2 regions of the Clostridium sp. 1001283B150225_161107_B6 genome follow, and region 2 is predicted to be linked to the other one. Evidence: riboswitches for the same ligand, from Rfam matches in the RefSeq annotation. Region 2 holds a riboswitch; the other holds the start of a gene.
What was found. A riboswitch is a leader RNA that binds a small molecule or an ion and turns the genes downstream of it on or off. The one in region 2 is predicted to bind glycine.
Positions count from the first base shown of each region.

Region 1: linked by a shared signal. The riboswitch ahead of I2H39_RS16670 (PTS sugar transporter subunit IIC) and the one ahead of gcvT (glycine cleavage system aminomethyltransferase GcvT) in region 2 are both predicted to bind glycine.

Region 1 covers NZ_JADNMD010000007.1:31,021-36,749, forward strand. The annotation lists gene I2H39_RS16655 (transcriptional repressor) at 67-348, shown strand; gene I2H39_RS16660 (DUF6110 family protein) at 430-762, shown strand; gene I2H39_RS16665 (heavy metal translocating P-type ATPase) at 851-2,926, shown strand; glycine riboswitch at 3,167-3,248, shown strand; gene I2H39_RS16670 (PTS sugar transporter subunit IIC) at 3,540-4,568, shown strand; gene ahpC (alkyl hydroperoxide reductase subunit C) at 4,859-5,422, shown strand.
Region 2 covers NZ_JADNMD010000009.1:147,754-153,482, forward strand. The annotation lists tRNA gene I2H39_RS19620 (tRNA-Arg) at 274-350, opposite strand; gene I2H39_RS19625 (DUF3881 family protein) at 615-1,505, opposite strand; glycine riboswitch at 1,802-1,946, shown strand; gene gcvT (glycine cleavage system aminomethyltransferase GcvT) at 2,085-3,191, shown strand; gene gcvH (glycine cleavage system protein GcvH) at 3,263-3,643, shown strand; gene gcvPA (aminomethyl-transferring glycine dehydrogenase subunit GcvPA) at 3,730-5,097, shown strand; gene gcvPB (aminomethyl-transferring glycine dehydrogenase subunit GcvPB) at 5,094-5,729, shown strand, end outside.

The DNA.
Region 1 (5,729 bases), on a different contig from region 2:
AAGCTAAGGCAGGCATTTTCCGGACACATTCCGATTTAGCCGGTGGAAGGTGAGGAGGGAACTGACATGTGGCAGAAGGCACAGGTGATAGATGAGTTTCAGAGGAGGGGAATGCGGATTACAGAACAGCGTAAGATGCTCTTAGATGTTATACTGGAGGGAAACTGGACAAACTGCAAGGAGATTTTCTACGAGGCGCGGAAACGGGACCCGAAGCTGGGGATGGCCACTGTGTACAGGACTGTAAGTGCGCTGGAGGAAATCGGTGTACTGGTCCGTTCCTATCAATACTCCTTTGTGCCTGCCAGGGAAGACGAGGCAGAGGCCGTGTCCCGGGAGGCTAAATGAGCAAATTTCTCAATAACCTATGTTAGAATTGACTACCCCGGGGGGCGGAAGTTAGTATAAAAATAATAGGAGGGCAAAGGAATGATGGATTGTTTTAAATGTAAGAGAATAGGCCTTTTTTTAGGCGGCGTCCTGTTTGGAACAGCTGGCGTAAAGATTTTGGGAAGTGATGACGCCAAGAAGTTTTACATCAACTGCCTGGCAGCCGGATTAAGGGCTAAGGACTGTGTGATGACTACCGCTACCAATATCCAGGAGAACGCTGAGGACATTCTGGCAGAGGCTAAGGAAATCAATGCGCAGCGCTATCAGGAAGACGTATTTGAGGATGAGAGCGGGGAGGAAACCCCGGAGCAGACCGCAGAAGACTTAAAGGAAGCGGGGACAGCTCCTGCTGATACGGTTACAGCGTAGGATACAATCCGCCTGGGGAAGGATATCTCCGGGCGGTAATTTTTTCCGGAAAAGTGTCCGGCCAGGTTGAGAATAGGAGCTTAAAACAATGAAGTTTGTGATTAGACATGAGATAAGGGGAAGGGTAAGAATTCATTTTTATCAGAAGGATATGAGCATACGGCAGGCTGATTTGCTCCATTATTATATCTGTTCCCTTCCCGGGGTAAAGGCTGTCAGGGTATATGAGAGAACAGCGGATGCAGTGATTGTGTATGAGGGCGGTTCCGGGAAAATCCTGGAGGATATACAGCGGTTCTCTTATGAGAATCAGCGGATTCAGGAACTGGTGCCAAAGAACAGCGGCAGGGCCCTGAACCGGGAATACAAGGAAAAACTGGTGCAGAAGGTGGTGGTGCGGGCATTTACAAAGTCCCTCCTGCCGGCTCCGGTCCGGGCCGTCTATACGGCGGCCCACACCCTCCGGTATCTGATGAAGGGAATCCGGTGCCTGCTCAGGGGAAAGCTGGAGGTGGAGGTGCTGGACGCCACAGCCATTGCCGTCTCTGTGCTGAGAAGGGATTTTGACACAGCTGGTTCGGTCATGTTTCTCCTGGGAATCGGGGAGCTTCTGGAGGAATGGACCCGCAAAAAGTCTGTGGGCGACCTTGCCAGGAGCATGTCCCTGAATATTTCCAGGGTATGGCAGAATGTGGACGGAACAGAGGTCCTGGTCCCTGTTTCAAAAATCCGGGAGGGAGACCTGGTAACGGTCCACATGGGGAATGTCATCCCTCTGGACGGTGTGGTTGCCTCGGGGGATGCCATGGTGAACCAGGCGTCCATGACAGGGGAGTCCGTAGCTGTCAGGAAGGAAGAGGGTTCCTATGTGTATGCAGGGACAGCCGTTGAGGAGGGGGAGATTACCCTCCGGGTCAAAAAGGCGGCAGGCGACACCCGGTTTGAGCGTATTGTGACCATGATTGAGGAGTCGGAGCAGCTTAAGTCCACGGCAGAAGGCAAGGCAGCCACCCTGGCTGACGCCTTAGTCCCCTGGAGCCTGGGCGGAACCGCCCTGACGTGGCTTCTGACGCGCAATGTGACCAAGGCCCTGTCTATTCTGATGGTGGACTTCTCCTGCGCGCTGAAGCTGGCCATGCCCCTTTCCGTGCTCTCGGCCATGCGGGAGGCCAGCAGCTACCATATTACGGTAAAGGGCGGCAAATACATGGAGGCAGTGGCTGCTGCGGACACCATTGTCTTTGACAAGACAGGAACCCTGACAAAGGCCAGGCCCCAGGTGGCGGATGTGGTGGTATTCAACGGCATGAAGAAGGATGAGCTGCTGCGGATTGCGGCCTGCCTGGAGGAGCATTTTCCCCACTCCATGGCCAACGCGGTTGTCCATGAGGCGGTGAAACGGGGGCTGGTTCACAAGGAGATGCATTCCAGGGTGGATTATATGGTGGCCCATGGCATAGCCACCTATGTGGGCGATGAGAGGGTGGTGATAGGAAGCTATCACTTTGTATTTGAGGATGAGGGATGCAGGATACCGGAGGATAAAAGGGATGAGTTTGACAGCCTGCCCGCGGAATATTCCCATCTCTACCTTGCCATCGGAGGAAACCTGGCAGCTGTAATCTGCATTGAGGACCCGCTGAGGGATGAGGCGGATGCTGTCATTGCCGCCCTTCACAGGCAGGATATAACCAAGATTGTTATGATGACAGGGGACAGCGAACGCACGGCTGCCGCCATTGCCAGGCGTGTGGGAGTGGATGAATACGATTCAGAAGTCCTTCCTGAGGACAAGGCCAGGTTTGTGGAGGAAGAAAAGAGAAAGGGCCGCAGGGTTATTATGATTGGCGATGGAATCAATGATTCGCCGGCCCTGTCGGCTGCCGACGCTGGAATTGCCATCAGCGAGGGGGCTGAGATTGCCAGGGAGATAGCAGATATCACCATCTCCGAGGATAACCTGTTCCAGCTGGTGACACTGAGGGCCATCAGCCGGGGACTTATGGACCGGATTGACCGGAACTACCGGTTTGTCATCGGTTTTAACCTGGGCCTTATTCTTCTGGGAGTGGGAGGCGTCATAACCCCGGCCACGTCAGCCATGCTCCATAACACCTCCACGCTGGCCGTCAGCTTAAAGAGCATGACCAATCTTCTGGACTGATTTTTCGGGGCGTATACGGAGAAAAAATAAAATCCCCCTTCCTATATTTTACAATTAATTTAAGAATGGCAGAGAGTAAATGGACATCCGTTTATTTTCTGTCATTTTTTATGGACTATTTTGTGCCAAGTGCATAAAAACACATGCGGATTTTTGTGAAAAAGAAATGAACTGAACATAATTCTATTGCTTTTTTCTATGTTTGATGTTAAAATATAAACAAAGTTAATGACAGACCGGTTGATGAATTCGGGAGAGCTTACCGTCAGGTAACGCCGAAGGGGATGCGCAAACTCTCAGGCAAAAGAATCGAATTCGGACGGGACTCTGGAGAAGGTCACTAAATTGTGAATACCGATGAAGCAACCTGCGGCATAGCAGCAACCGCGTCAGGGAAACTTTCAGGTGAAAGGACAGAGGCAGACATCTACGCTATGTTTATGTCTGTCTCTGTTTTTTTGCAATTTTGGGGACTTCTTCGTTACCTGCATTGCGAAAACTCTACCAAGGATATACCTTAGCTTAAGAGCTATCACAGCGGTAACGGCGGTCTGTGGTGGGAAGCGGCCAAGGGATATCTGCGGAGAGCAAAAAACAGGAGGAACGTAGATTTATGACAATTATTACGGGGTTAGGATTACTATTATTGACGCTGGCAGCATTCTCACTTTTCAGCATGAAGGCACCCAAAGGTTCAGCGGCCATGTCGGGAATGGCCAATGCAGCAGTTGCAACTTTCCTGGTGGAGGCTGTCCACAGGTACATATCCGGAGATTTGCTTCACCTGGCATTTCTTGGAGAGACTGGTACCATATCGGGCAATATGGGCGGTGTGGCAGCGGCAATCATGGTACCGATTGGCATGGGTGTGAATCCTGTGTTTGCGGTAGTTGGAGGCGTTGCATTGGGGGGATACGGCATTCTTCCGGGATTCATCGCAGGATATGCAATTGGCTTTCTTGCACCGTTTATTGAGAAGCACCTTCCGCCGGGCCTGGATTCCGTGCTGGGAGCCCTCTTGATTGCGCCCATTGCCAGATTCATTGCTTTCCTGGTGGATCCGGCTGTAAATGCAGCCCTGGCTCACATCGGCGGCATGATTACGGCAGCTACCGAGCAGTCCCCCATTCTTATGGGACTTCTGCTGGGAGGCGTCATCAAGATGATTTGTACGTCGCCCCTCAGTTCCATGGCCCTCACCGCCATGCTGGGACTCACGGGACTGCCCATGGGCATTGCAGCCATTGCCTGCTTCGGCGGTTCCTTTACCAACGGCGTTATCTTTAAAATGCTCCACTTCGGGGATAACAGCAACGTAGCAGCTGTTATGATGGAGCCATTGACACAGGCGCATATTATTACAAAGCATCCCATACCGATTTACTGTTCCAATTTCTTCGGGGGAGGCTTTGCGGGAGTAGCCGCCGCATTCCTGGGCATCATCAACAATGCCCCGGGAACCGCTTCTCCCATACCGGGACTGCTGGCGCCCTTTGCCTTCAATCCGCCGTTAAAGGTACTGATGGCACTGCTGCTGGCCGGTATCAGCGGCACCCTGGCAGGCGTTGTGGGAGCCATTGCTTTCAAGAAGAAATATGATATGAAGCCGGAATTATCAGTCATTAATTCATTTGATGAGTAATAAGGAAGGGCGGGAACAGCCGGATGAGGAAACTTGTCCGGCTGTTTTTTTGCTCATGTTACAAAAGAAACAATATTAATAATTATTATTAATATTGTTTCTTGACAAACAGCCGGTGATTTGGTAAAATATAACTAAGTTAGTTAAAACTAATAAAGGAGCGGCACTTAAATACCAATATAAACCAAACCGCTGTAACCTGAATGGTTTGCCGGGTTATCAGCAAGATTATCAGAGAAGAACAGCGGGAGAACACCTAAAAACTATCATAAATAACAGGAGGAAACAATATGTCATTAATTGGAAAAGAAATCAGCGATTTTACAGTACAGGCCTATGCAGGCGGAGCGTTCAGGGAAGTAAAGAAATCAGACGTATTAGGCAAGTGGGCCGTATTCTTTTTCTATCCGGCGGATTTTACCTTTGTGTGCCCCACTGAGCTGGAGGACCTGGCTGATAAGTATGAGGATTTTAAAACAGCCGGCTGCGAGATATACAGCGTGTCCTGCGACAGCCATTTTGTCCACAAGGCATGGCACGATGCATCCAAGACCATCCGGAAAATCAATTACCCCATGCTGGCAGACCCCACGGGCAGACTGGCCAGGGATTTTGACGTGATGATAGAGGCGGACGGAATGGCTGAAAGAGGAAGCTTCATTGTGAATCCGGAAGGTAAGATTGTGGCCTACGAGGTTATTGCAGGCAATGTGGGCAGGAATGCGGACGAGTTGTTCAGACGTGTCCAGGCATCCCAGTTTGTGGCAGAACACGGCGACCAGGTGTGCCCTGCAAAGTGGCAGCCCGGAGCAGACACTTTAAAGCCAAGCCTGGATTTGGTAGGACTGATATAGGACAGCTGCCGGCACAGAGGACAGGTGCCCCGGGACCGGGGATTTTACAGCGGTGGGAATATTCTTTTCCACGGCGTTCCCGGCGGCCACGAGTTTCATTCCTTTGTGGTGGCCCTGTACCATATGGCAGGTCCCTGTTGGGGAAGGCGTAGGCAGAAATGGGGAGAGACACATCCTGCCGCCATAGTCTGTAGCACAACTGGCTCCACCAGGCTTACAGCCAGACAGTGGTCTATCTTTAAGCAGATTTACAATTTTCTGTATATGAAAGGATTGTTCTGAATTGTTAGAAAGCAGGCTCCGGGAT
Region 2 (5,729 bases):
ACACTTTTTTTGTTAGCAAGGTTCTGAAAGCATTTTTGAGCGATGTTAGCAAATTCGCGATTTTGTTTGCAACTTCCTCTAATTTCTGCTAACAAATGTTTGCAAGTTCCTTTGGTAAAAATCGAACCTCTGACTTACCGCCTTTCTTAGCAAAAGGCCAAATCTCGTTAGCAAATGTTAGCAAACCAAGGTTTTTTGCAAAAAAGCCACAAAAGCCGCAGAAATAAGAAAAGCCGAAAACCCTGATAAATCAAAGGTTTTCGGCGTGTTTGCTGGCGTCCCTGGCGGGATTCGAACCCACGGCCTTTCGCTTAGGAGGCGAACGCTCTATCCTGCTGAGCTACAGAGACTTATATTAAATTGAGACTGGCAACGATCACTTTTCCCCGTAAGGCAGCTGGTAGAGCACAACCTTAGGAGGCGGACGCTCTATCCTGCTGAGCTACAGAAACACAAATATAAGGCGGGCCGTATGATACTCATGCGGTCCGCCTTATATGATAACCTATGTGTTAAAAAAAATCAAGTCCTATTTTTAAATAAACATCCTCAATTCACCCTGGGACGCCTTGAACCAATATCCGGGAATATCCAATCCATATTCCGTCCCGCGCTTAAAACAGCACCGTGCCCTGCATCCACACCTGCCCCTTAAAGCGCCGCCCAATCCTGGGTTCGCCCAGCAGGTCCTGTTTGTTGACGGCCACATGGAAAACCATGTCGTTGCAGTCCAGCTTCAGGTCATATATCTCTTCCTTGGTAATCCGGTTGGCAATCGTATTGATTTGTGTGATTTCCCCTATGACGGAGTACTGGTCGCACTCTATGCCGCAGGGCATGAAACAGGTTTCTATGATGGAGTATACATCCTCATGGGCAATCCGTCTGGAAACCATGGAGTAGAGGTCGATATCCTCGATGGTCAGGGTCTCAATGGCATCCTCGTCGCCGTGCTTGGCTGCCTCCAGGAGGCTGCTGCGTTTTTGGGCGGCCTGCCGGGAATCCTCGGCCTGTTTTTCCGTTTTATTCACAGGCAGCAGCACCTTTCCCTGAACAGCCAGGCCCGTAAGGGCAGCACCCTTTGGCTGGACAGGCTGACGGGCTTTGCGGCGCATCCTGTACTCCATGGAATTCTCCATGTAGAAAATCAGGGATATGCCCACCCTGTATTCATCAAGAAGGCCTGCATAAGTTTCACGCTCCGTGTGACGCTGGATGGAACATTCTGCCTCTGAACTTACATCCTGGTTTTTGACATAGGGAAAATAATATTCACGGCTGAACGTACCCTTGGGACTCATCTCCCCTATCATGGCAACTCCCATACCGGGAGCCACTTCTGCGCGCAGCTCACAGAGGCGGCTGCCCTCCTGTTCTGCCAGGTGGCCGGTCATCTCCGCTTCCTTTACCAGGCGTTTTAAAAGCTTCGCCATATCCTGTTTTTTCTGGTACATACTGAATCCTACTGTCCGCATAAACTTATGCATCTTGTCACCTTCTTTCATTTGAGATTTTGCTCAGTTAAAACCGTACTCATACAAGAATGAGGCCAAAGGAACCCCTTCGCCTCATCACCTTTGCTCATTATATACTACTTCATAGGAGATTACCAGTATTTTTTCTAAATAAACCGTAAAATATTCGTGAAAATAAGTTTGGAAAATAAGGCGAAAAATGCGATTAATGTGTTAAAATTTAAACACCTTTTAGCTATTGACTGAAAATCCCGGCTGTGTTAGTATGGGATTAGCACAAGGCAAGCCGGTGGGAATTGCGTTTGCGGACAATTTTATATCATCGGAAGATGGATTCGGGAGAGACTGACAGCCATGGGCGGAAGATAGAGGAGATGCGGGAAACTGCATATCCACGTATATTCAGACACCCAGGGGGCAGCGCCGAAGGGGAAGCGGAAAACTCTCAGGCAAAAGGACCGGATACCGGACGATACTCTGGAGAGCATAGCACCGAAGAAGCCAAATCTTTCAGGTCCAAGGACAGAGCGCATGAACATCTTTTGTTCGTGCGCTTTCATAATCTTATATTGTTAAGGACCAGACAATTTCATGAAGGAGGTAGTGATTATGGGCACAGAAGCAACAGGGGAGGTTTTGTTAAAAACACCTCTCTACGACACACACGTAAAGTATAAGGGCAAGATTGTACCTTTTGCAGGGTATCTTCTGCCGGTACAGTACGATAAGGGTGTCATCGAGGAGCATATGGCAGTACGCACCAAGTGCGGTCTTTTCGACGTGTCGCACATGGGGGAAGTGATTTGCAAGGGACCGGACGCGCTTAAGAATCTGAACATGCTTCTCACCAATGACTATACGGTCATGGCAGAGGGCCAGGCCAGGTACAGCCCCATGTGCAATGAACAGGGCGGCGTGGTGGATGACCTGATTGTCTATAAGGTCAGGGATGACTGCTATTTTATCGTGGTCAATGCATCCAACAAGGATAAGGACTATGCATGGATGAAGGCCCATCAGTCGGGGGATGTTGTATTTGATGACATTTCCTCCCAGGTGGCGCAGCTGGCCCTGCAGGGACCAAAGGCAATGGATGTGCTTAAGAAGGTGGCTAGGGAGGAGGACATTCCTGAGAAATATTATACCTGCCTTTTTGACCGCATGGTGGGCGGCATGAAATGCATTATATCCAAGACCGGTTACACGGGGGAGGATGGAGTGGAGATTTATCTGGCACCGGAGGATGCTCCTAAGATGTGGGAACTGCTCTTGGAGGCAGGAAAGGACGAGGGACTGATTCCATGCGGTTTAGGCGCCAGGGATACCCTGAGACTGGAAGCCGGCATGCCTTTATACGGTCATGAGATGGATGATACCATTTCTCCCAAGGAAGCAGGGCTGGGAATTTTTGTGAAGATGGATAAGGATGATTTCATCGGAAAACAGGCCATCCAGGACAAGGGACCTCTGACCAGAAAACGTGTGGGATTAAAGGTAACCGGACGGGGCATCATCCGGGAGCACCAGCCTGTTTACATAGGGGAACAGCAGGTGGGTATGACCACCTCCGGCACACACTGCCCGTTCCTGGGATATCCGGCAGCCATGGCCCTGGTTGACATAGGATTCAAGGAGCCGGGAACCGCACTGGAAGTGGATGTAAGGGGACGACGCGTGGCTGCAGAGGTGGTGAAGCTGCCATTTTATAAACGGTAACGGTACAGCAGATATAAAAAGTATGATTTATAAATATAATAAAGAACAGCATGTTCAAGGAGGTATTAAGAATGAATTTTCCAGAAGATTTAAAGTATGCGAAGTCACATGAGTGGGTAAAGACCCTGGAGGACGGCACTGTTTTAGTGGGACTGTCAGATTATGCACAGGACGCTCTCGGGGATTTGGTATTCGTAAACCTGCCCGAGGCAGGAGACGAGGTGACAGAGGGAGAGTCGTTTGCAGATGTGGAGTCCGTAAAGGCTGTTTCGGATGTGTATTCACCGGTCAGCGGCACGGTGGCAGAGGTCAACGAGGGTCTGCTGGACGCTCCGGAATCCATCAATGAGGCGCCTTATGAGGCGTGGTTCATGAAGGTGGAGAATGTAACCGGCACAGCGCAGCTGATGAGCGCGGCAGAGTATGAGGAGTATGTGAAGACCCTGGATTAATTGGAATACGGATTAGCCCGGAACAGAGATTTATTAAATTAAGACGGGGAAGGTATTCCATCCCATGAGAGGTGAGGTGAGATTATATGGGAAGTTATGTACCAGGTACGAAGCAGGAGCAGCAGGATATGCTTCGTGAAATTGGGTTTGCCAGCTTTGAGGAGATGTTCTCCCATATACCGGATGAGGTAATGCTGAAGGAAGGGGTCAATATCCCTTCAGGACTCAGCGAGCAGGCAGTTAAGAGCAGGATGGAGGACATAGCCGGTAAGAATGTTGTGTTCCGCCATATTTTCAGAGGTGCAGGAGCTTATAACCATTACATACCTGCCATTGTTTCAAGTGTAACGTCAAAAGAGGAGTTTGTCACAGCCTATACGCCTTATCAGGCGGAAATCAGCCAGGGCATCCTCCAGTCCATATTTGAGTATCAGACCATGCTCTGTGAGCTTACAGGCATGGATGCCTCCAACGCATCCATATATGACGGCGCCACAGCCGCGGCGGAAGCCATTGCCATGTGTAAGGAGAGAAAGAAAACAACAGCCTATATTTCCGCGGCTGCAAACCCGGGCGTTATCGAGGTCATGAAGACATACTGCTTTGGCAGCAATACAAAGGTTGTCATGGTTCCGGAAAAAGACGGGGTAACGGATGCGGCAGCCCTGGAGGAGCTTCTGAAGGCGGACCCGCAGGCAGCATGCTTCTATGTACAGCAGCCCAACTATTACGGCAATATCGAAGACGGGGATGCCCTGGGCCGCATTGTCCATGGGGCAGGAGCCAAGTACATCATGGGCTGCAACCCGATGGCGTTAGCTGTTATGAAGACGCCGGCTGAATACGGGGCGGATATTGCAGTTGGCGACGGCCAGCCCCTTGGTATGCCTCTGGCATTCGGAGGACCTTATCTGGGATTCATGACAGCCACGGCAGCCATGACCAGGAAGCTTCCGGGCCGTATTGTGGGAGAGACAGCTGATAACCAGGGACGCAGGGCATTTGTCCTTACCCTCCAGGCACGGGAACAGCACATACGCCGTGAAAAGGCCAGCTCCAATGTGTGCTCCAACCAGGCATGGTGTGCCCTGACTGCATCTGTATACATGACGGCCATGGGTGCAGAGGGCATGGCTAAGGCAGCGGACCAGTGCATGTCCAAGGCCCACTATCTCAGGGACGTGTTAAAGGAAGCAGGACTTGAGCCAAAGCATGAATGTGAATTCTTCCACGAATTTGTAACCGTAAGCCCGGAGGGCAAGTGTACGGACAGCGCCCATATATTAAGGGCTTTGGAAAGCAAGGGAATACTGGGCGGACTGCCGTTGTCCGACAGGGAAATCCTCTGGTGCGCAACGGAGATGAACACCAGGGAAGAGATGGATGAGCTTGCCTCAGCTGTACGGGAGGCGCTTCACAGGGAATGCGGACAAAAGGAGGTGTGCGGTTCATGAAACTTGTATTTGAAAAAGGGTCAGCCGGGAGAAGGCTGGATTTAATCAGCCCCTGCGACGTGCCCCAGGTGTCGTTTGAAAAAGCACATACCCGTGAGAGACAGCCGCGCCTTCCGCATATGTCGGAAAATGAAATCAGCCGCCATTATACGGAGCTGGCAAAGCGTTCCCACGGTGTCAACGACGGTTTCTATCCTCTGGGCTCCTGTACCATGAAGTACAACCCCAAAGTCAATGAGGAAGCAGCTGCCTTGAAGGGATTTAAGGGAGTCCATCCGCTGCAGCCGGAGGCTACGGTGCAGGGCTCCATGGAAGTATTATATCTGGCGGAGAAATATCTCTGCGAAATCACAGGCATGGATGCAATGACATTCCAGCCAGCGGCAGGCGCTCACGGTGAGTTTACAGGACTGCTCTTAATCAAGGCATACCACGTTCATCACAATGACACCAAACGCACCAAGATTATTGTGCCTGACTCTGCCCATGGAACCAATCCTGCCAGCGCTGCCATGTGCGGCTATGACGTGGTGAGCATTCCGTCCAGGGAGGACGGCTGTGTGGATTTGGAGCAGTTAAAGGCAGCGGTAGGAGACGACACAGCCGGTCTGATGCTGACCAATCCCAATACC